DNA from 4 places in the Clostridium sp. 1001283B150225_161107_B6 genome. Region 1 is predicted to be linked to each of the others. Evidence: riboswitches for the same ligand, from Rfam matches in the RefSeq annotation. Region 1 holds a riboswitch; each other region holds the start of a gene.
The links. A riboswitch is a leader RNA that binds a small molecule or an ion and turns the genes downstream of it on or off. The one in region 1 is predicted to bind thiamine pyrophosphate.

Region 1 (5,930 bases):
TTAAGGAGTTGGACGGTAACAGCAGGACGGGCCTCCTATACTCGGACGGCTGGATTGACGCCGCGTCCTATGGACGTCATACGGTTGGGGCGGACGCCCTGCATCCGGCCCTGTATCACCTGCAGGATTTATCACTTATACCGGCTGCCAGAAGGCAGGGGCTGGCAGTGAATGTATGGACGGTGAATGAAGAGCAGCATATGGAAATGCTGGTGCAGCAGGGAGTGGATGCCATCATTACCAACCGGCCGGACCTGTGCAGAAGTGTGGTTGACAGGTATACGCAGCTATGACAGAATATTTGACAGAAGGCAGGAATATATGATTAAACTGGTTGCACTTGATATGGATGGCACCCTTTTGCGCCCTGACGGGCATATTTCAGAGAGGAATGTGCGTGCACTGAAAGGGCTTATAAGTACGGGAGCCGAGTTTTTGATTTGTACGGGACGCAGTTATATAGATGCACTGGAACCCCTTAAGGAGGCCGGACTCAGGGCGCCTGTGGTGTGCATGAATGGAGCTGCTGTGTATGATTGGAACGGAAGGCTTATGGATGAAATACGGCTTTCTGAGGAACAGGTCAGAGGAATTCTGGAATGCTGCCAAAAGGAGGACATCATCTTTGATTTCATGACGGACAAAGGCAGTTACACCACGGCAGATGAGGCGCAGTTCCGGGCATGCTTTGAGAGGAACGTACTGCTTCCCATGGCGGAGTTTACCTATGAGGGAGTGCGGGACCGGTTTTCTTTTGCGGAGGAAAAGCAGCTTTTTGAAATGGGACTGGCATTTTATAAAATATCGGTCATCCATGAGTCCCGGAAGGTCCTGGGCAGAATCAAGGAGAAGCTGTCAGGTATACCGGACCTGGCGGTTGCGTCCTCCTTTGCCACCAATCTGGAGCTGACCCACAGCTGTGCCCAGAAGGGCAGGGCCCTGGCATTTTATGCGTCGGCCAGGGGTGTGGGACCGGACGAAATCATGGCCGTAGGAGACAGTGAGAATGATTATTCCATGCTGTCCATGGATATAAAATATACGGTTGCAATGGGAAATGCCATGGAGAGCATCAAACGTATTGCCAAATGCCAGACCCGTTCCAATATTCAGGATGGGGTAGCCTATGCCATAGAGACACTGGTGCTTACCAGGGAGGCCAGGGCATACTAAGCGATTTACAGGTTCAGTAAAGAAAATAGTTCACAGGTAATAAGTATAGAGTCCGCAGGTTCTGCCCATAACGTCCGCAGGCGCAGAACCCGGCCGGAAAAGTCCGGCCCCAGGCTCTTTTTTAATTGCATTTGGCAGGTAATCATGATATTATGGGTATACTTCAGCGGAGGTTCCTCCGCAAAAGGTCTTAGTGCTTGCCCGGCAGTTCGCCGGAATTTTCAGCGGTGTTATGGTGCAATATCTTTTTTGGGATGTGGGGACAGGGGGAATGTCTATTGTATGTGTGACAGAAGTTCATGCTGTTGTCATTTTAGAGAGGGATGATTACAATTATTTCCTGCCCGGTCTGATAGCGGTGTGTGATGGGAACAAAATAAAAAAGAACGGATACCACGGCGCCCCGGACCTGGTGGCGGAGGTTGTGTCAATAAGCAGCAGGAGCCTGGATTATATCAGGAAACCGGTGAAATATGAGCAGGCTGGGGTCAGGGAGTACTGGATTGTGGACCCGCTGAGAAATGTGGTTATGGTTTATGATTTTGAGGCCGTTGGGGGGGGGGGGTAAATTCATTTGCACTGCCTCTCTCCCGCCAGTCATGTCTGTTATCATCCGGCTGATATATGCTTCGTCTATATGTTGGTTCCGGTCTGCCCAGATTCAAAACCGGTTCAATCATTCATTACCGATTGACAAATAAATATTCCGGTGCTATGCTAGATGACAACAGGGAGCTTGTGAAGCAGGCTGAGAGGAAGTAATCAAACTTCGACCTATCGCACCTGATTTGGGTAATGCCAACGTAGGGAAATATGAGACATGTATGTGTATTGAATGCATAATTTAAGTCCATATCCTGCGCGGTATGGGCTTTTTTTGCGGCCTTTTGCGCAGCTTGGCCTTATTATGAAGATTCACTGTGCAGGTGATACGCCGCTTATACGGTCAATATGCTGCTGTGCAGGCAGAAGACCGCTGTACAGAAAATATGCCTCTTCACCAGGAAGATAGGCGGGCTCCGAGTAAAAACATGGAGGTATGACTATGAAAGTAAACATTAAGAAACTGGCGGTAAGCGCCATGCTGACAGCGGTGGCCGTATCCTTATCCGGCTTTTCCATTCCAATAGGGGCATCCAAATGTTTCCCGATTCAGCATCTTGCCAATGTATTGGCCGGCGTATTCCTTGGGCCGTGGTACGGTGTGGGTATGGCGTTCTGCACATCCTTTATCAGAAATCTGCTGGGAACAGGCAGTCTGCTGGCGTTTCCGGGCAGTATGGCAGGCGCATTTTTAGGAGGATATCTGTACCAGCGTTTCGGCAGGCTCACACTGGCTTATTTTGGGGAAGTGTTTGGCACCGGCATACTGGGAGGAATCCTCTGTTATCCGGTGGCAACACTGGTCATGGGGAAGGAAGCAGCTGTTTTTGCCTATGTAATCCCATTCCTTATGAGTACCATGTGCGGTACGGTCATTGCCGCGTTTCTGATTGGGGTGCTGTATAAATCCGGGGCATTTCAGTACATGAAGCGTATGCTGAATCTGGATGTACAGCCCGGCAAAGCCGTGGGAAGATAACATAAAAGGATAAAGTGATGATGCAGAGACAATGGATGAAGGACTTGAGGGAACGCTCTCCCAGGGTCCACTGTATAACAAATTACGTTACAGCGGGAGATGTGGCAAACCTGGTCCTGGCAGCAGGCGGCTCCCCTATTATGGCTCAGGGGCTCCATGAGGTGGAGGATGTTACCGCCATCTGCAGCAGCCTTGTCCTGAACCTGGGAACTCTGGATGAGAAGACCATACCAGCCATGGCGGCGGCGGGAAGGAAGGCTGCTGCCATGGGACACCCCATTATTCTGGACCCGGTAGGCGTCACTGCGTCGCGGTTCCGCAGACAGGCTGCCATTGATATCATCCGCCAGGCCCCGCCATCTGTCATCCGGGGAAATGAGGCGGAAATACGGGCCCTGAACCTGGAGCTGAGCGGTCATGAGGCGGGCAATACCTGCGGCGTGGATTCAGAGAACCAAGGCACGGTCCGGAGCCGTATGGAAATTGCCTGTTCCCTGAGGGACCTTACCGGAGCAATTGTGGTGATGACCGGAAAAGAGGATGTGGCTGCAGGAACAGAAAAAGAGTACATTGTCAGAAACGGTCATCCCTGGATGACCAGGATTACAGGCAGCGGCTGTATGCTGGACGGGCTTGTGGGGGCATTCTGCGGGCTGCATGGAGAACAGGGACAGGCAGGCTTGTTGGAGGAATCTGTGGTCATGGCACTCTGCGCTCACGGACTCTGCGGTGAACTGGCGGCCGGGGAGACCATGGAGCAGGGAGGCGGGACTGGTATGTTCCGCATGCACCTGATGGATAAAATGAGCCTTCTGGATGACGAGACATTGGAAAGAGGTAAAAAAATTGAAATTCGATAGGAAACATCTTTTAATTTATGCAGTAACCGATAAATCCTGGACCGGAAAATACTCCCTGGCGGAACAGGTGAGGGAGGCATTAGAGGGCGGTGCAACCATGGTCCAGTTCAGGGAAAAGGAACTGGACAAAGGCAATTTTGAGGAAGTGCTGGAAACTGCCTGCGCCATCCGCAAAATTACCGCAGAATATAACGTGCCTCTTATGATTGATGACAATCTGGAGCTGGCACTGGCCTGTCATGCAGACGGACTCCATGTGGGACAGGAAGATATGGAGGCATCTGAGGCCAGAAGGCTTCTGGGACCTGACCGTATACTGGGTGTTACGGCAAAGACAGTGGAACAGGCCAGAAAAGCACAGGCAGCAGGCGCGGATTATCTGGGAAGCGGGGCCATATTCGGAACCAATACAAAAGCAGATGCCCGCCCCATGACTATGGAGACCTTAAATGCAATCTGCGACAGTGTGGATATTCCTGTGGTGGCTATCGGGGGAATCTGCCTGGATAACATAGGCCGGCTGGCCGGCAGCCATGCCGCAGGAGCAGCCATTGTGTCAGGTATATTTGGGTCGCCCCATATACGGGAAACCACGGAAAAGCTGGTTAAGGCAATGGGGGAAATAGTCGGATTGTCCTCACCGGACAAGAGTAAGAAAATGGAAAATATTTAAAAACTTTGAAAAAAACCATTGACATTTGGAAATGAGCTGATTATAATAAGCTCAACATTCAACGAAACATATAAAACCGTTGAGTAGGAGTAAGTAAGATTGTAATTCCAGGCGCAGAGAGCTTCCGGCCGGTGTAAGGGAGCATTGGATTAGAGTCTGAATGGACCTGCGAGGGCAGCTGGAAACCAGAGGCATAGAGATAGGGCTGATGGGAGTATGGGCTGACGGGTATCCCACCGTTACCAGGGAGAACGCATGATGGTGCGTTGCAGAGCGGGCGTATTTTATTTCTTTGTTCGATGACACAGCATCAGGTTAAATTTAACTTGATGCTTTTTAATTTCCCATACCACAGGATGGCAGGGAATGCAGGTCACGGATAAGCGCCAACCAGGGTGGTACCGCAGAAGCCGGAAGAAGCTTTTGTCCCTGCTGATTACAGATGTAGTCGGCAGGGATAAGGGCTTCTTTTTTTATTGAATGTGATGCCCGGACCCGGAACTGTTGAGAGGTTGAAAATAAACAGCCAGCATGAAGGAAAGGAGTTAACGTAAATGATAATCCCAGCTTGTGATGAAATCTTAAGCCTGTCAGGAGAATATGATATCATCCCCATATGCCGTGAGGTTTACGCGGATGTGGTGACGCCCATAACCCTGCTCAGACGTATAGCAGAACGGAGCAGCCGCTTTTATCTTCTGGAAAGCATAGAGGGCGGCGAAAAGTGGGGACGCTACTCCTTTCTTGGATATAATCCGGTGATGCGTGTTACCTGCCGCTGCGGTAAGGTGAAGATTGAGAGCAGTATCAGCCGGTTCCCGTCAGGGGAAATACAGACCGCCCGTCCCATGGATGTGCTTCGCGGGATATTGGCGCAGTACAGGGCGCCCAGGCTGAAAGGACAGCCGCCCTTTACCGGCGGATTTGTAGGGTATTTTGCATATGCCATGATTGAGTATGCAGAGCCAACCCTCCATATCAGCAGAGGCCAGGCCAATGATTTTGACCTGATGCTCTTTGACAAGGTTATTGCCTATGACCACCTGAAACAGAAGATACAGATTGTGGTTAACATGAAGACCGGCAGGACAGAAAACGCGGGAATAAAGGACCGGGAACACGGTGAGGGCCGGCAGCACTGTGAAGGACAGAACTACGGTGGAGGCCGGGGAAATGGGAACAAATCCGGCAGCCTGGAGTATCTGATGAAGGAATACGGAAGAGCCTGTGAGGAAATACAGGAAATGGCCTCTCTTATCAATGACACGGCGCCTCTTAAACGGCTGTCCTCACCGGAAAAACCATCCTTTTCCTGCAGCGTTTCCAAAGAAGCGTTCTGCAGCACGGTGGAAAAGACAAAGGAGTTTATTTTGGACGGGGATATCTTTCAGGCAGTTATATCCAGACAGTTTACCAGCTCCTATGAGGGCAGCCTGCTGAATGCCTACCGGGTTCTCAGAACCACGAACCCATCCCCTTACATGGTTTACATGAACATAGACCAGGATGAAATCATCAGTACCTCCCCGGAGACCCTGGTACGCCTTGAAAACGGGCGTCTCACCACGTTCCCGGTAGCTGGTTCCAGGCCCAGGGGTGCAACGGATGAGGAGGACAAAAGGCTGGAGGAAGAGCTTCTGGC
Region 2 (5,930 bases), on a different contig from region 1:
CGCTGCACATATACTCATCCATTTTTTCATAAATTATGCTCCTCTTCTTATGGAAAAACCAGTCCGCCGTCCCTATGTCCGGCCATTTTCCCGTAATAGGCGCCTGGGCGTTATGTCACCCGGACTGCCAGAGCATATTGTAACACCTGCAATGCCTTCCCGTAAAGGACTTTATAGAAATATCATACTTTTGTCACAATTTCCGCCAGCGTGAACCGGGAAATCTGCCGGCCGGCCGCTGCCTCTCAGACCTGTCCGGCCGCTGTTTCTCATACCAGTCCGCTGCCTCTCAGACCCGGCTGGCCGCTGTTTCTCATACCAGTCCGCTGCCTCTCAGACCCGGCTGGCCGCTGCACGGCCGGCAGCCGCCACACGGCGGCAGACCACGCACAGCGCCACAGTGGCAGCCATGTCAGGAAGGGTGCTTCCCACAGGGGTATCCACATGCATCAGTATGCGGTACATCACAAAACCAGCAAGCCAAATAACCAGGTTCACTATATTGGCTGTCTCCGCCTCATGGTCCTGCCTGATAATGAAATAATCCGCAATCTGGATGGCAATCATGGGTGCGAACACGGAGCCGATGAGATAAAGGAAATCCGTAATATTGTCCATGGGGTATACCATGGCTGCCGCAGTACCCACAATGGTTACTGCAACTGCCGCCCATTTTTCCTTTATCCTGCCTGTAATGGACACACTGGACACACCGGCGGAGTATGCGTCCAGGAATGTGGTGGTCACGGTGGACAGCACGATGATAAGAAGTCCGGCTATTCCCAGTCCTGCCTTGACCATGATGACTGAAATATCATATTCACCCGTATAGATGGCTGCGCCCATTCCAATGACGTACATGAAGCAGCTTACCAGGCCGTATACAAGGGCGCTGGCTGCCGTTGCCCCAAAGGGCTTTTCGGCCTCTCTTGTATAATCGCTGATTAGCGGCAGCCAGGACAGCGGCATGGCCACGGACAGCTCCACAGCCGCCCCGAAGCTCAGGGAACCGTCTGTCTCCGGGACCGGCGCTCCGCTGCCTGTAAATATGACCCGACACAGAAGAAGTGTCAGTACGAACAGGGCTGCCATTGCCGCTGTATTGATTTTTCCCAGATTCCTGATTCCAATCAAAAGCCATACCAGAATCAGACCTCCAATTACAAGGCACCAGACCCACAGGCCCGCGTTAAAAATACCGTTGGCAGCCAGTCCGCCGTCATAAATCATGATGGAGGTCCAGCCCACCAGCTGCAGGACGTTGAGCCCGCAAAACAGCAGGCTTCCCTTCTGTCCAAAGCTCATCTTCACTGTTTCCATGGAACTGCGCCTGGTGTACCCGCCAATTAGTCCTGCCATGAACAGCAGGGCGCAGCCAATCACATGGCCCAGCAAAATGGCTGCCAGGCCCTTTCCAAATCCCAAAGGCGCCAGATAGGTGCCTGTCAGTATCTCAGCAATGGATACACCTGCCCCAAACCATATGAGGCTGTTGGCAAATACGGAAGTTCCCTTTTCCTTCATACCCATTCCTCCTTAATATTCGCCCCGGATGGCAAATGCATGGTTCATTGGTCCGCTTCCCTTTCCCAAGTCCAGCCGGGCTTCCAGCGCACCTGAGAGGTATGCTTTGGCGCGCTCCACCGCCAGGTCCATATCCATGCCCTTGGCCAGGTTGGAGGCAATGGCGCTGGACAGGGTACAGCCTGTCCCGTGGGTATTGGGGTTGTCAATCCGCCTGCCCTTGAACCACTTAAGGTTTCCGCCGCGGTACAGCAGGTCGTTGGCGTCATTCAGCTGGTGGCCTCCCTTAAGAAGCACGGCGCAGCCATAGCCTTCCCCGATATTCCTTGCCGCCAGCTCCATGTCGCCGGGATTATGTATCGTCATTCCTGACAGCACCTCTGCCTCCGGTATATTGGGAGTCAGCAGGCTGGCCATGGGCAGCAGGATTTCCTTTAACGCCCCGATGGCCTCCCCGCTAATCAGCCTGGAACCGCTGGTGGATACCATGACCGGGTCCACCACCACATTGGCAGCCCTGTAAAATGCCAGCCTGTCCCCGATGGCCTCTATCAGGCCCCCGGAGGAAACCATACCGATTTTAACTGCATCCGGAACAATATCCGTAAATATATCGTCCAACTGTTCCCTTAAAAAAGATGGAGTCACCTCCATAATTCCTGTCACGCCGGTTGTATTCTGGGCAGTCAATGCCGTTATGGCGCTCATGGCGTAAACCCCGTGAGCGGTCATGGTCTTGATATCTGCCTGGATGCCGGCGCCTCCGCTGGAATCGCTTCCAGCGATTGTTAATGCTGTTTTCATAATCTTTCTCCTTTTCGCATTAATTTTATAAAGCGGCAGAAGGTGGTGCCCCCAATCCGCCGCCGGGAAGCTCCGGCGCCCATGCCTGATGCCATACAAAACCGCCCCGCGCATAAAAAAGGCGGAACACCAAAACAGGTGCTCCGCCGGCAATCGTCCGTTATGGTCCCTACGTTGGCATTATCCAAATCAGGTAATGGGTCTAAGCATGAACAGCTTACTCTCAGCCCACTTAAGTGAGCTCCCCGTTTATTTACATCTACCATTATACATGGTTTTAAGGAGATTGCAATCCTTTTATCTTCTGATTGACTGCATACAGCACGATTTTCATGGTCACGTTCTTTTCCTCATCAATGACCAGCGTAAGGTAGCCTTCTTCCTTCCTGACCACCCGTCCTGCCACACCTCCTATGGTGATGCCCCTGTCCCCCTCCACATCCCTGGCGCATTCCGCTGCCAGGGCAGCCATGTCCGCATCATTGATAACAGGAGGAGCGCCCCATATCATCTCGTACTCTGCCTCACCACGGAATGTTTCAGCGGTCGCCCTGGCAATCTCACCGATTCTCCTGTCCAGTTCCTGGCGCACATCCTCCTCCAGAGCACGGATGGTGCCCTCAATCAGCACCTCGGAGGGGATTACATTGTAGGCAAAGCCCGCCTCCACATGGCCGATGGTCAGTACCGAGGGCTTTACCGCCGGAATCTCACGGGCAATGATTTCCTAGCCTTCTTGACTTTATTATCAATAATTGATATCATGATTCTGGAGGTATTTTGAATGAATAGTCGTATACGGGAATTGAGAAAAACACTTGGCCTGAGCCAGAAAGAATTTGCAGAAAAAATCGGGTTGAAACAAAATGCCATAAGCTATATGGAAAAAAGCGGTTCCACTGTTACGGAGCAGAATATTAAGACCATCTGCTCCCAATTCAGTGTCAATGAAACCTGGCTCCGCACGGGTTCCGGACCCATGTTCCTTGAAAATAAAAAAAAGTGGAAAGAGTTCCTGGATATTTTCGATGAACTCTCTCCGGCTTTGCAGGATTATCTGATTAAGGCGGCCAGGGACCTGCTGGATACCCAGTCCAAGATGGATGCCCAGTCCAAATTACAGTCTCATAAAGACAGCAAGCAATAGCATATCTGCCCATTCTATCCCAGAGCCCGGTCCACAATTTTCACCATGGCCGTAAAGGTGGTGTCGTTGTAATCCACGTCGAACTCGTCCCCCGGCTGGTTCAGGATTCGCTTTATGCTCAGTATGCCCAGCCCTCCGTCCCTTTTGCTGGACAGAATCCTGCTGCCGTTCTTCTTAATCTGTCCGTTGTAGGAGTTTTCCACCAGCATCATCAGGTGGTCATCCAGCCATCTGGCCTGGACCAGGATGAAGCGCTGCCCTGACAGGCGGCGGCATGCTTCCAGGGCATTTTCCAGCAGATTGCCGATGACAATGCACAGGGTCAAATCATCCACCGGCACATGGGCGGACAAATCCACCCTGGCAGTGAACTCCACCCCATCCTGCCTTGCCCTGGCAGCATACTCCTGGAGAAGTCCGTTCACGGCCTGGTTCTGGCAGAACACCATCTCCGCCGTCATGTCCAGTTCCCGTTTCAGGTTCATCAGATAATTGGTCCGTTCTCCCCTGTCCATATTCAGAAGGGCATGGATGTGATGGCGGAAATCATGTTTGATGATGCGCACCTGTTCAATGTAATCCAGGGTCTGGTTGTAATGCTCCCTCTGCTGGCTGATAAGCTGTCTGGCAAACTGCAGCTCCTCCTCTGTCCTGCGCCTGCACATGATTTCCAGGGTGCTGCTTAAAATCAGCACATAGAGCACCAGTATCATGATGCACAGTGCCAGGTAGAACAGCACGTCCTCCAGCCCGCGCACAGCCAGGGAAAGGGATGAAAATATGGTGTTGTTTCCGATAAAAAGAATGAACAGGGAAACCGATGGGTACGTCAGCAGCAGTGAGCAGGAGCGCCTGGATAACTGGTCAAACAGCCGGTCCACCTTATCCCTCAGCCAGAACCGTACAAACACATAAAAACCGCAGGCCCACAGCAGGGATACCGCCACACAGATTTGTCCGTATGTCAGGGAAACATGCCCCTTTAACATCCAGGCTGCAAACTCATTCAGCGATGTGGACAGGACCGCGAACAGCCATGCGGATATGTACAGGAAGCCTTTCTTAAGAAGGGTGCCCTTAAAAAAGATAAGGAGCACCAGGAAATAAAGGCAGGAAAATACGCCCCGGAACACAAAAAAGACCTGGGGGCTGATATGGAATACAGATTCCATGGATATCATGATAACCCACAGGTAGGCGGAAATAGCTGCTATGTTCTCCCTGTAGCTGTGTTTTGGCTCCAGACACACGAAAATGGGCATCATACGCACAGCCAGGTTAATCAGGTTCATAAAGACAGTACATGCCGCGTCGTTCATAGGCACCTCACTTCAGCCGGTAATGGTAATAGGCATTCTTGCTCTGTTTATAAAAATTCCTGGATATGGGAATCATCTGCCCATCCCTCATGTAAAAGCAGGAATCCTCCAGCTTATCCACATAATCCAGATTCACCAGGTAGCTTTGGTGGCAGCGCAGAAACTGGGAATGGCATTCAAGAGCCTGCTGCAGCTCGGACAGCTTTTGGTTAATGGCCAGTACTTCCCCATCTGTCAGTCTCACAAAGACTCGGTGCAGACGGTTCTCAAACCAGGCCAGACGCTCCAGGGGAAGCTCTACATTCACCCGGTTGTGCACCACGGACAGGACCGCCTTTTTCACTCCCAGCCTGCGCCTCATCACCCGTTCCATGGTGGACCGGAAATTCTCTTCCTCCACCGGCTTAAGGATGAATCCTGCCGCCTCCACCCGGTATCCCTCCACTGCGGATTCCAGGGAGGATGTAATAAACACCACCACAGGATGGCCCTGCCCGTCTTCCCCTGCCAGTGCTTCCGCCGTATCAATACCGCTCATACCGGGCATAAGCACATCCAGAAGATACAAATCATACGCCCTTCCTGACTCCAGAAGCTCCCTTCCGGCAGCATATGTATCTATGTGAACCTCCAGGCCTTCCCTGTCAAAAAAGCGCCCGGCATATTCCGCTGCCTGAATGCGCTCCTGCTCTGTATCGTCACAGATAGCCACCTCATACATACCCAGTGCCCCCTCTCCCATAAAACTGCTGCACGTCCCACAGCCTATCCTATATTTTATTGGCATTGATGCCATAAGTCAAGTTCCCCTGCAAAGTATCATATTCGGTATAATTTCTGCAGAAATGGCCCTTATTCCCCTGTTCCTGCTATGGTAAAATAATGGTAAGAAAAACATTTCAACAGGAGGGGTTTTATGGGTTCAAATGTAATTGTAACAATCATTGTAATCATCTACCTGCTTTTGATGCTGTGGATTGGCTGGTACTCATCCACTAAAATTTCCACCAACACCGACTTCATGGTGGCCGGACGCCGCCTGGGACCGCTTCTCATGGCCGGCACCCTGGCAGCCACGGAAATCGGCGGCGGCAGTTCCCTGGGCGTGGTCCAGAACGGTATGTCAGGCTTTGGAC
Region 3 (5,930 bases), on a different contig from region 1:
GATTATCAATGCATGAAATATCCCAGCCAATGCTGAAAAAATAAAAAAGGCGGATGACAGGATAAGCCGGAGAGGGGATTTTGATATGTCAAAGAAAGTCAGGGATTTGAGAAGCGCGCTGGAATTATTGGCAGAGCTGCCGGGGCAGCTTCTGGAGACAGATGTGGAAGTAGAGCCCATGGCTCAATTATCAGGTGTGTACCGGTATGTAGGAGCAGGAGGTACGGTAAAACGGCCTACCAGGGAAGGCCCTGCCATGATTTTTCACAATGTAAAGGGACATCCGGATGCCAGCGTTGCCATTGGTGTGCTGGCCAGCAGGAAACGTGTGGCAGCCCTTTTGGACTGCAAGCCGGAGGATTTGGGAAAGATGCTGTGCCGCAGTGTGGAGAAGCCGGTTCCGCCTGTGATGTGTCAGAGTGAGCCTGTCTGCCAGCAGGTGGTGCACCGGGCGGATGAACCTGGGTTTGACCTGTATAAGCTGGTTCCGGCGCCAACCAACACGCCCTATGACGCAGGCCCGTATATTACGCTTGGAATGTGTTATGCAGCCCACCCGGATACAGGCGCCCACGATGTTACCATCCACAGGCTCTGTATCCAGGGAAAGGATGAGCTGTCTATTTTCTTTACACCGGGCGCCAGGCATATCGGCGCTATGGCGGAGAGAGCGGAGGAGCTGGGACGCAGGCTGCCTATTTCCATCAGCATTGGCGTGGACCCGGCCATTGAGATTGGTTCCTGTTTTGAGCCGCCCACCACGCCTTTGGGGTATGATGAATTGTCAGTGGCAGGAGCGCTGCGGGGAGAGCCGGTGGAACTGTGCAGATGCCTGACCGTGGATGAGATGGCCATAGCCAATGCAGAATATGTTATTGAGGGCGAGGTCATTCCTGGTGTGAGAATTAAGGAGGACCAGAACAGCCATACAGGCTTTGCCATGCCGGAGTTTCCCGGTTACACGGGACCGGCCAGCGACCAGTGCTGGCTTATCAAGGTCAAGGCCGTCACCCACAGGGAGCGCCCCATCATGCAGACCTGTATAGGACCCAGCGAGGAGCATGTGTCCATGGCCGGCATACCAACGGAGGCCAGCATATTTGGTATGGTGGAAAAGGCCATGCCGGGAAGGCTTCAGAATGTATACTGCTGTTCCGCCGGGGGAGGGAAATACATGGCAGTGCTCCAGTTTAAAAAATCTGTAGCCAGTGATGAAGGCAGACAGAGGCAGGCAGCTCTTCTGGCGTTTTCCGCTTTCAGCGAACTTAAGCATATTTTCCTGGTGGATGAGGATGTGGACTGTTTTGATATGAACGACGTACTCTGGGCCATGAATACACGGTTCCAGGGAGATGTGGATACCATCACCATTCCGGGGGTGAGATGCCATCCTCTGGACCCGTCCAATGACCCCAGGTTTTCCCCAAGCATAAGGGATCATGGCATTGCATGCAAGACCATTTTTGACTGTACGGTCCCCTTTGACCAGAAGGACCGATTTGTGAGGGCCAGGTTTATGGAATTAGACCCGTCTGCATGGGTGAAGCAGCCGGGGAGATAACAGGAGACGCATATGGGAAAGAGGATTATAGTCGGGGCCACAGGCGCAAGCGGAATGCCCGTCCTGGTGAAATGCCTGGAGCTTATAGGGGAACAGCCGGAATATGAGTCCTATCTGATTATGAGTGACAGTGCTGTGCTTACGCTGGGCCAGGAAACGAATCTGTCCGTGGAGCAGGTGGAGGCACTGGCGGACCATGTGCTGCAACCGGACCAGATTGGAGCCGGGCCCGCCAGCGGTTCCTTTGCCACAGCAGGAATGCTGGTTGTGCCGTGCAGCATGAAAACCATTGCCGGAATCCGCGCAGGATATGCGGAGAACCTGATTCTGCGTGCAGCGGACGTAACCATCAAGGAGCAGAGGACACTGGTTCTGGCAGCCAGGGAGACTCCGTTAAGTCCCATTCATTTAAGGAATATGTATGAGCTTTCCTTGATGCCCGGCGTGAGAATCATTCCTCCTATGATGACCTTTTATCACAGGCCGGAACATATGGACCAGATGATTTATCATATTGCCTCCAAGCTGCTGGAGCCGTTTGGAATAGAGGGAAAGGAGTACCGCAGATGGAGTGGATTATAGTGGGACGAAAGGAATTGTCCTGTTCTTATATGGAGGCAGGCGCTGCTTTTTTAGGGGAGGATATCCTGGCATGCATCCAGGGCGGGGATAAGCCCCATATCGGATGCACGGTCCAGGCAGTGCCAAGGCCGTCCCTGACAGGCGACGGAACCATAAGCGCAACGTCATCCATACTGAACCTGACAGGCCACAAGGATGAGGCCCTGTGCCGGAGGCTGGCAGAGAAACTGTGCAGGGCAACCGGCAGGGTGGTGGTCTGTACCGGAGGGTTCCATATTGACAACATGAAGCCGGAACAGATAGACGAGGTGGTGAAGGCCCTGGACGGACTGGCGGATGAGATTGTGTCAGGGCTTGGCATGACGGGATTCGCAGGATGTTAGCAGTAGCGTTACCGGTTTGTGGCAGGCTGGGGGAGGGGAGTCATTGCCGGCATCAGTTTCCTGTCCGGTATGGGCGCTCTCCCGGATGCATTTGGGAATAATGGTTGACAAGCCGTTGTTTTCCGTATAAACTTACAGAGTAAGGCAGAAATGTCTTTCGGATAGAGTAGGGAAGCTGCTGTATTCAATATATTACAACAGGGAGCTTGTGGAGCAGGCTGAGAGGAAGTAATCGAACTTCGACCTATTAAACCTGATTTGGATAATGCCAACGTAGGGAAATATGGAGTATGCATAAGTCTGCATAATATGATTGGTCCATTCCTTACGGGTATGGGCCTTTTTTGCAGCCTGAAGCATGTCCGGCGGTACACGCTCCGGGGGATATACGGTCCGGCGGCACATTGCAGGAATGTACATGCACACGGGAACCGGGCCGGACATACAGCGGGAAGCGAATCAATGTTTAATGGGACATGTTTGAACCTTATTTTTATCCGCCTGCCTGCCAGGGCAAAGAGGAGGAAGAGATGGATTATACCACGCAGATGGACGCGGCCAGGAAAGGGATTTTGACAGAAGAACTGAAAAAGGTGGCGGAAAAAGAACGGTTTGAGCCTGCAGAGCTGATGCAGCTGGTGGCAGAGGGCAAGGCGGCTGTTCCTGCCAACCGGCTGCATACCTGTCTGGAGCCAAATGGAATCGGGTCCGGGCTTAAGACAAAAATCAACGTGAACCTTGGCACGTCAAGGGACTGCAAAGACCTGGACATGGAATTACAGAAGGTAAACAACGCAGTAAAAATGGGGGCTGAGTCCATCATGGACCTGAGCTCATGGGGGGATACCCGCACATTCCGGAGAATGCTGACTTCCCAGTGCCCTGCAATCATCGGCACGGTTCCCATCTACGATGCAGTGGTCTATTACCACAAGCCGCTGAAGGAGATTACATCCCGGGAGTGGCTGGACATTGTAAAGATGCATGCAGAGGATGGGGTGGATTTTATGACCATCCATGTGGGAATCAACCGGCAGACATCAGAGCGCTTCAAGAGGGCGCGGCGTCTTACCAACATTGTTTCCAGGGGCGGTTCCATTATATTTGCCTGGATGGAAATGACAGGGGAGGAGAATCCTTTTTATGAGCATTTTGATGAGATACTGGATATCTGCCAGGCTTATGACGTGACCCTGAGCCTGGGAGATGCCTGCCGGCCCGGTTGTATTGAGGATGCCTCGGATATTTCCCAGATTGAGGAACTGGTAACGCTGGGAGAGCTGACCAGAAGGGCATGGGAGAAAAATGTGCAGGTCATTATAGAAGGACCGGGACACATGCCCCTGGACCAGATTCAGGCCAATATGAAAATACAGCAGACCATCTGTCAGGGTGCTCCCTTTTATGTCCTCGGTCCTCTGGTGACAGATATTGCGCCGGGATATGACCATATCACTGCGGCTATAGGCGGTGCTCTGGCTGCTGCTGCCGGTGCATCCTTTCTCTGTTATGTGACGCCGGCTGAACATCTGAGGCTGCCGGACCTGGACGATGTCAGGGAGGGCATCATGGCATCCAAGATTGCTGCCCATGCAGCGGATATTGCAAAGGGTATCAGAGGGGCGGCACAGTGGGACCGCGAAATGAGCACAGCCCGGAAGAATCTGGATTGGGAGCGCATGTTTGAGCTGGCCATTGACCCGGAAAAAGCCAGGAGATACCGGGAATCAGCCAAGCCGGAAAAGGAGGACACCTGTTCCATGTGCGGTAATTTCTGTGCTGTAAAGAACATGAACCGGATTTTGGATGGGGAAATCGTGAGTATTTTTGATGAGTGATGGGAGTGGATTGAGGGGAGGTTTTCGCCTGGTGCGGCCTTTCAGCAATATTTTATAAGCAAAACAATGGGAAGGACAATCCAGAACATGGATTTTCCTTCCCATTAACTGTTTATACAGCCGTAAAACGGTTATTTTTTTGGTTAAATCAATCCTCCAAACTGCAGGAACAGAGGAGCAAACACCAGAGATACAATGGTCATCAGCTTAATAAGAATATTGATGGAAGGACCTGAGGTATCTTTAAACGGGTCGCCTACGGTATCGCCCACTACAGCGGCTTTGTGTGAATCACTGCCTTTGCCGCCGTGATTTCCTTCTTCGATGTATTTCTTTGCGTTATCCCAGGCTCCGCCGGAGTTGGACATGAAGATGGCCATCAATACGCCGGTTACAAGGGCTCCGGTCAGAAGTCCGCCAAGAGCGGACGGACCCAGTATAAGGCCGGTTGCCAGAGGCGCCAGTACTGCCATCAGACCCGGCAGGAACATCTCGCGAAGGGCTGCTTTGGTGGAGATGGATACACAGGAAGCGTAGTCAGGGCGGTCTGTTCCCTTAAGGATGCCGGGTTTTTCCCTGAACTGACGGCGTACTTCCTCAATCATCTGATGCGCTGCCTTGGATACGGATTCCATGGTCATGGCTGAGAAGAGGAAGGTGAGCATACCGCCAATGAAAAGTCCTACAATGACATGGGCATTGAGGATGTCAATGGTAGTGAGCTTTACAGCCTCGGCGTAGGAGACAAACAGAGCCAGTGCTGTAAGGGCTGCGGAGCCGATGGCAAAGCCTTTGCCGATAGCAGCAGTTGTATTGCCCACAGAGTCCAGTTTGTCGGTAATATCCCTGACAGACTTGTCAAGGCCGGCCATCTCTGCGATTCCGCCTGCATTGTCGGCAATGGGTCCGTAAGCATCAATAGCTACGGTGATTCCTGTGGTGGACAGCATGCCTACGGCTGCCAGGGCAATTCCGTAGAGTCCCATAAGCTTGTTGGAAATCAGAACACCTACGCATACCAGCAGGATGGGGATGGCTGTTGACTGCATTCCCACTGCAAGGCCGCTGATAATAGTGGTGGCGGAGCCGGTTTCAGACTGCTTGGCAATCTTCTTCACAAAGCGGTAGTCGCCGGATGTATATACTTCGGTGACGGCACCAATCAGCACGCCCACCAATAAGCCGGTAATGATGGTAAAGGCTGCCATGAAGTTGCCGAAAAACATACGGCTGAGGACAAGGGAGCAGACCACTACCAGTGCGGTTGCGCTGTACTCGCCGGTTTTTAATGCCTTGTGCGGGTCGGAGTTACCGATGCTCTTGACTAACAGAGCGCCTATGATGGCGGCAATAATACCGCATGCTGAAAGCATCAGCGGGAAAACAATGCCGGCTTCCTGATAGAACACAAGGCCCAGTGTCAGGGCTGAAATCAGGGAACCTACATAGGATTCAAACAGGTCGGCTCCCATGCCGGCCACATCGCCTACATTATCGCCTACGTTGTCTGCAATAACAGCAGGGTTACGTGGGTCGTCCTCGGGGATGCCGGCCTCAACCTTACCT
Region 4 (5,930 bases), on a different contig from region 1:
ATGACGGTATGCCCGGAAACGGTAGGAGAATACGCCAGAGGAATTAAGGAATTGTGGAAAAAGGGATTCCGTTATTTCATATGCAGCCTGAACTATGCCGGTACATGGGACAAGGGCTCCATCAATGAACTAAAAGCACAGTATGGCGAACTTGCTGACTTTTACTATGAAATGACCTGTAAGGAGGAAAAATTCTATTTCAGCCCCTTCGAGGTCAAGATAGCCAGCTGGGTTAAGGGGGCCGCCTACTGCCATGAGCGCTGTGAGCTGGGCTTAAAACAGATTTCGGTTGCCCCGGACGGGGTACTCTATCCCTGTACGCAGTTCGCAGGCCATGGCAGCTATGCCATTGGCACGGTGGACCAGGGCATAGACCAGGCCAGAAGGCAGCGGCTGTACGCTGAGAGCCGGAAGGATAAGCCGGAGTGCAGCGGATGCGCAGTAAAGCAGCGTTGTAATTGTACCTGCGGGTGCCTGAATTTCCAGGTAACAGGAAACATCCGCCAGGTGGCTCCCATGCTGTGCTTCCATGAACGGCTGGTCCTTCCCATTGCGGATAAGCTGGCTGCCCGGCTGTATAAACAGAGAAGCGGGATGTTCATCCAAAAGCATTATAATGATATGTTTCCGCTGATTTCGCTGGTGGAGGACAAGGCGGGAAGACAGGGGGAAGGAGGGAAGAAAAAATGAAGACAAGGACGGAGTACACATGTCCTCTGGAACTGACCCATGACATCACAAAGGGAAAATGGAAGCCTATCATACTGTGGCAGCTGGGCAAGGAGCCTCATTCGCTGGCTGGCCTGAAACGGGAGATAAGGGGAATCAGCCAGAAAATGCTGATTGAGCAGTTAAGAGAGCTCTGTGATTATGGAATGGTGTCAAAGATATCCTATGAGGGATACCCCTTAAAGGTAGAATATTCGCTGACCGGCCGGGGGATTAAGATGCTGGAAGCAGTGGTTATCATGCAGGGAATCGGAATCGAAATGATGATGGAGGACGGCAGGGAAGAATTCCTGCGGGATAAGGGTTTGCTGGATTAGGGCATGGTCACAAAAAAGTGTGTAATTTACAGGGAGCCTCTTTCGTGCTAGAGTGTGTTTGACAATTACGTTCCGCCGGATGGCGGGGATGAAGTTTCTAATACGCTCCGGAGTGCATCGGAGGAAATATGAGAGGAGGCATTTTTATGAGGGATGCAGAAACAACCTTAGGAAACTTGGCGGATAAACAGACCGTGGCTTTTATCGGGGTTACGGATGAGGAGGGATATCCGGCTGTCAGGGCCATGCTGGCGCCGCGGAAGCGGGAGGGGATAAAGGTCTTTTATTTTACCACCAATACCTCATCCAGACACGCGGCGCAATACCGTGAAAATCCCAAGGCATGTATCTATTTCTGCGACAGACGTTTCTTCCGGGGCGCCATGTTAAAGGGCACCATGGAGATTCTGGAGGACAGAGCAAGCAAGGAAATGATATGGCGGGAAGGAGATACCATGTATTATCCGGGCGGAGTTACGGACCCGGATTACTGTGTGATGCGCTTTACGGCTGTCTCCGGAAGGTTTTACAGTAATTTCCATTCAGAGGATTTTGAGGTATAGACTGAAATGAAAGCAGCGGGGAAAGCCGGCAGGTCCAGCACAGGGTCATACCGGTAAGCGGAAAAAATAAATCCCAGCAGGAGCATGTTTGCCATGATGCTCAGCTTTCCCTCTGATACCAGCGGAAGATTGGTGAACGCAGCATACTGATAACCGAAGTTTCCCAGAACATAAAGGAGGCTCTGGAACAGCAGGCAGAGGCCGCAGTAAAACGATACGCTTGACGCCAGGGCGCCGCGGGTTCTGAGGACACAGGAAAAAATAAGCGCATAAAAGGCCGCCATGACTGTCAGGAGCAGAATGCCGGGCAGCCATCCATAGAGAAGGATAACCACGGCAACCAGGTAATTGCTGTAATAGTGCTGTGGAAGGATATCCCACAGGGTAACACTGGATTCATCGTAGTGAAGATATGGGTTCCTCCTTAAGGTTCCCAGCTTCACACGTTCCTGAAGCTGGTATTCGCTCTGGTCCTCTGCCTGGCCGAAATACCATTCCCCTGTCCCATAGTCCATCATCTCGGACTGCGTCATTGAAATCCCTCCTATGAGCGGGGCTCTCGATAAGAGGTCCTGTATCAGAATGCCATTGTAGGAATCATCCCATACAGAGGATGCATGATTCCCAGGTGCTGTAAATTTCTGAAAAGATGTCTGCTGAAACGGAAGGGCTGAGAACAGTCCTATGATGCATAAGCTGCCGGCCATGGCAAAAACATACAGTGTCCTTCTGGAACCGCCAAATACATTGCGGTGAATCATGAACAGAAGGCTCCCTGTGAGGGAGAACAGGAAAACAGCCATTGCGCGCCCTGCATTTGCACGCAGACGGTAAAGTGCGACAACGAGAACCGGTCCCAGGAGCAGGATTTTTCTTATCCAAACAGAACACCTCCTATCACCTGGTTGACAGCTGACTGGAACACGTTCCATTCCTCCAGCTTATCCTGAAGCAGTTTCCTTCCCTGTTCCGTTATAATATAATACTTCCGCTGACGGCCGTTATCCGCAAGCCGTATTTCACAAATAACGGCTCCCTGCTGCTCCAGAGAGTGGAGCAGGGGATAGAGGGTGCCCTCCTTCAGGGAAAATATGTGATTGCTCCGCTTTTCCAGCTCCCTGATAATCTGGTATCCGTACATGTCCTGCTGCTCCAGAAGCTTCAGCAGAAGCATGGACGTTCCCATAGCCATATTCTTCTTATCCATGGTAAAACCTCCCTGTGTTTTTAGATGCCGGCTGCCTGCAAACCTATATGATTATAATACATAGAAAATCTAGGTATGTCAATATATGAATTTTATGCGCCATTTTCTTCTTGACAAAAGCAGAATAACTGTATATCATGATATTATCAAATAGATAATAACTAATAGATAATAATTATTTAATAATAACTGCAGAGTGATTCGATTACATATGGAGGTAAAGCAATGGTATACACATGGGAGGCACTGAAAAAGGCATACAATGCAGGCCAGCATTTCAAGTTCTTATTTTTCTGGGGCCACACTCCGACGGCAGACGGTCATATTACAGAAACCTGTCTGAGCCAGTGGTGGAAATGCAGCTTCACAGCAGAGGGTGTTGCTTATACCTGTGCGGAGCAGTTTATGATGGCTGAAAAGGCCAGAATGTTCGGGGATACGGACATGCTTGGGAACATCATGGAGGCCAGGGAGCCAAAAGCCATGAAGGCCTTTGGACGGGCAGTAAAGAATTTTGATAAGGAAATTTGGGATGCGGCCTGCTATGAGCTGGTCCTCAGAGGAAATATGGCAAAATTCTCCCAGAATCCTGACCTTTGGGAGTTTTTAAAATCCACCAGAAAACGGATTCTGGTGGAGGCCAGCCCCAGGGACCGTATATGGGGAATCGGCATGGGAAAGGGCAACCCGGATGCAGAGTGCCCGTTAAAATGGAGAGGAAGCAACCTGTTGGGATTTGCCCTGACAGAGGCCAGGGATTTGCTGCTTGAAAAAGAGGAGAATGCTGATTGAAATGGGAGAACATAAGGAAAACAAACCGTGTATGAGGGATAGGAATGGCCTGACGGAAGAGGAATTTCTAAAACAATATAACCCGGGCCACTATGCCCGCCCGTCAGTGGCAGCGGATATGGCCATTTTCACGGTGACGGACCAGGAGGAAGCCAATTACAGAAAACTGCCGGAGAAGAACCTGAGCATCCTTCTGATTCAGAGGGGGGGACACCCTTATCTGGGGTGCTGGGCCCTGCCGGGAGGTTTTGTAAGGCCGGAGGAGACTACGGAGCAGGCTGCCAGAAGGGAGCTCAGGGAGGAAACCGGGCTGGGCCAGGTGTATATGGAGCAGCTGTATACGTTCAGCGAACCGGCAAGGGACCCCAGGACCTGGGTTATGAGCTGTTCCTATATGGCATTGGTGGACAGCAGCCAGCTTAAACTGCAGGCCGGCGATGACGCGGACAATGCCAGATGGTTTCATGTTTCCTGCCGTCTGACCGATGAATGCAGGGACTATGGGCGCAGCGGGACCACAGGCCAGGTGGAGTCAGTGGTGCACATACAGCATTACGAACTCAGACTATGGGCGGATGATACGGTCCTCTGTTCCGGGATTGAGAAAATGACCGTGAAGAGCAGGCAGGCGGAGACAGTGGAATATAAGATAACGGATAACCAGGGGCTGGCATTTGACCATGCCAGAATCATATTTTACGCCCTGGAACGGCTTCGCGGGAAGGTGGAATATACAAGTCTTGCCCTGCATCTGATGCCAGGGGAATTTACCCTGACACAGCTGCAGCAGGTATATGAGGTGATTCTGGATAAAAGCCTTTTAAAACCCGCCTTCCGCCGCAAGATTGCATCTCTGGTGGAGGAGACGGATTCCTTTACGGAACGGGAAGGCCACCGGCCCTCGCGCCTTTACAGGAGAAAATGGGAGACTCAGGTACCTATTGACTTTTAAAAAGAGCCGTAGTATACTTGTCCCAACAACGAAAAGGGGTGCTGGAGTGGAATCCGGCTGAGATGGAATATATTCTGAACCCTGATACCTGATCTGGATAATGCCAGCGTAGGAAGCCTGCAGAAGATATAAGTTTTTGTGAGTTTTATCCCGCCCGGAATATCCGGACGGGATTTTTTAATCCATGTAATTTTCATAGAAAAGGAGAAACAGTATGAACGCAAGCGTAGCAATCCAGTCACTTCCAAAAGCAGCAGATGATGAGGAATTAATCCGTATTGTGGACGAGGTTATCGATTACATTAAGAGCACGGGGTTAAACTATTACGTAGGACCCTTTGAGACAACCATTGAAGGGGATTATGACCAGCTGATGGATATTGTAAAAGAGTGCCAGCACATTGCAGTCAGGGCAGGCGCTCCCTCTGTGGCTGCATATATCAAGGTTTCTTATCACCCCGAAGGAGATGTGCTTACCATTGAAAAGAAAGTCACCAAGCATCACCAGTAAACTGTGGTCTGTTTCAGCCATCCTTTCCATTCTTATCCTGTGGCAGCTTGCAGTGTCCCTTGGGCTGGTGGAGGGATTTATGCTCCCATCACCGGTCCAGGTAGCCGGAGCATTCATAAAGGAATTCCCGGCCCTTATGGAAAATGCCGGGATTACGCTGGCTGAGGCCGGGCTGGGACTGGTACTGGGAATCGCCACAGGCTTCGGGGCAGCTGTGCTGATGGACCGGTTTGATAAGGCATACAAGGCTTTTTATCCCATCATTGTACTGACCCAGACCGTACCGGCGGTTGCCATTGCGCCTCTTCTGGTGCTGTGGTTCGGCTATGAAATGACTCCCAAGGTTATACTGATTGTCATTACCACGTTCTTTCCCATCACAGTGGGGCTGCTCACCGGATTCAGGGCAGCTGACCCGGATGCGGTGAATCTGTTGAAGGCCATGGGAGCGGGCCGGTTCCAGATATTCCGGTATATCAAGCTGCCGGGCGCCATGGGCCAGTTTTTTTCCAGTCTCAAGATATCTGCCTCCTATGCTGTGGTGGGGGCTGTGATTGCCGAGTGGCTGGGCGGTTTCGGCGGACTGGGCGTTTACATGACAAGGGTAAAGAAGGCATTTTCCTTTGACAAGATGTTCGCGGTTATTTTCCTGATATCGGCTATCAGCTTAATCCTGATGTGGGCCGTGGAACTGCTTCAGAAAAAATGCATGCCATGGGAAACCAATCTGAAACAAAAATAGAACGGAAGACAGATATCCGGCATAACACAAAGGTGTTCCGTAAAGAGGAGAGGATTAGAATGAAAAATAAACGCGCAAGTATGCTGATGGCGTCCCTGTGCCTGGGAGTACTTCTTG

Region 2: it holds a riboswitch for thiamine pyrophosphate, as region 1 does, so the genes downstream of both, thiD (bifunctional hydroxymethylpyrimidine kinase/phosphomethylpyrimidine kinase) here and thiW (energy coupling factor transporter S component ThiW) in region 1, are expected to answer to the same signal.
Region 3: it holds a riboswitch for thiamine pyrophosphate, as region 1 does, so the genes downstream of both, thiC (phosphomethylpyrimidine synthase ThiC) here and thiW (energy coupling factor transporter S component ThiW) in region 1, are expected to answer to the same signal.
Region 4: it holds a riboswitch for thiamine pyrophosphate, as region 1 does, so the genes downstream of both, I2H39_RS07925 (thiamine-binding protein) here and thiW (energy coupling factor transporter S component ThiW) in region 1, are expected to answer to the same signal.

Annotation. Positions count from the first base shown of each region.
Region 1 covers NZ_JADNMD010000003.1:398,002-403,931, reverse strand. Annotated here, with positions in the region: gene I2H39_RS10335 (glycerophosphodiester phosphodiesterase) at 1-293, shown strand, start outside; gene I2H39_RS10330 (Cof-type HAD-IIB family hydrolase) at 322-1,173, shown strand; gene I2H39_RS10325 (Uma2 family endonuclease) at 1,460-1,741, shown strand; TPP riboswitch at 1,892-2,001, shown strand; gene thiW (energy coupling factor transporter S component ThiW) at 2,219-2,755, shown strand; gene thiM (hydroxyethylthiazole kinase) at 2,773-3,615, shown strand; gene thiE (thiamine phosphate synthase) at 3,602-4,288, shown strand; gene I2H39_RS10305 (chorismate-binding protein) at 4,843-5,930, shown strand, end outside.
Region 2 covers NZ_JADNMD010000006.1:206,258-212,187, forward strand. Annotated here, with positions in the region: gene I2H39_RS15925 (peptidylprolyl isomerase) at 1-30, opposite strand, end outside; gene cytX (putative hydroxymethylpyrimidine transporter CytX) at 334-1,524, opposite strand; gene thiD (bifunctional hydroxymethylpyrimidine kinase/phosphomethylpyrimidine kinase) at 1,537-2,328, opposite strand; TPP riboswitch at 2,477-2,586, opposite strand; gene I2H39_RS29230 (hypothetical protein) at 2,606-2,998, opposite strand; gene I2H39_RS15950 (helix-turn-helix transcriptional regulator) at 3,113-3,475, shown strand; gene I2H39_RS15955 (GHKL domain-containing protein) at 3,490-4,794, opposite strand; gene I2H39_RS15960 (LytTR family DNA-binding domain-containing protein) at 4,802-5,590, opposite strand; gene I2H39_RS15965 (sodium:solute symporter family protein) at 5,711-5,930, shown strand, end outside.
Region 3 covers NZ_JADNMD010000001.1:890,481-896,410, reverse strand. Annotated here, with positions in the region: gene I2H39_RS04000 (UbiD family decarboxylase) at 86-1,561, shown strand; gene I2H39_RS03995 (UbiX family flavin prenyltransferase) at 1,574-2,143, shown strand; gene I2H39_RS03990 (hypothetical protein) at 2,128-2,526, shown strand; TPP riboswitch at 2,715-2,824, shown strand; gene thiC (phosphomethylpyrimidine synthase ThiC) at 3,057-4,364, shown strand; gene I2H39_RS03980 (sodium-translocating pyrophosphatase) at 4,508-5,930, opposite strand, start outside.
Region 4 covers NZ_JADNMD010000002.1:620,144-626,073, forward strand. Annotated here, with positions in the region: gene I2H39_RS07890 (SPASM domain-containing protein) at 1-690, shown strand, start outside; gene I2H39_RS07895 (helix-turn-helix domain-containing protein) at 687-1,046, shown strand; gene I2H39_RS07900 (pyridoxamine 5'-phosphate oxidase family protein) at 1,193-1,609, shown strand; gene I2H39_RS07905 (hypothetical protein) at 1,573-2,370, opposite strand; gene I2H39_RS07910 (PadR family transcriptional regulator) at 2,484-2,816, opposite strand; gene I2H39_RS07915 (NADAR family protein) at 3,042-3,608, shown strand; gene I2H39_RS07920 (NUDIX domain-containing protein) at 3,640-4,560, shown strand; TPP riboswitch at 4,585-4,692, shown strand; gene I2H39_RS07925 (thiamine-binding protein) at 4,775-5,071, shown strand; gene I2H39_RS07930 (ABC transporter permease) at 5,040-5,813, shown strand; gene I2H39_RS07935 (ABC transporter substrate-binding protein) at 5,873-5,930, shown strand, end outside.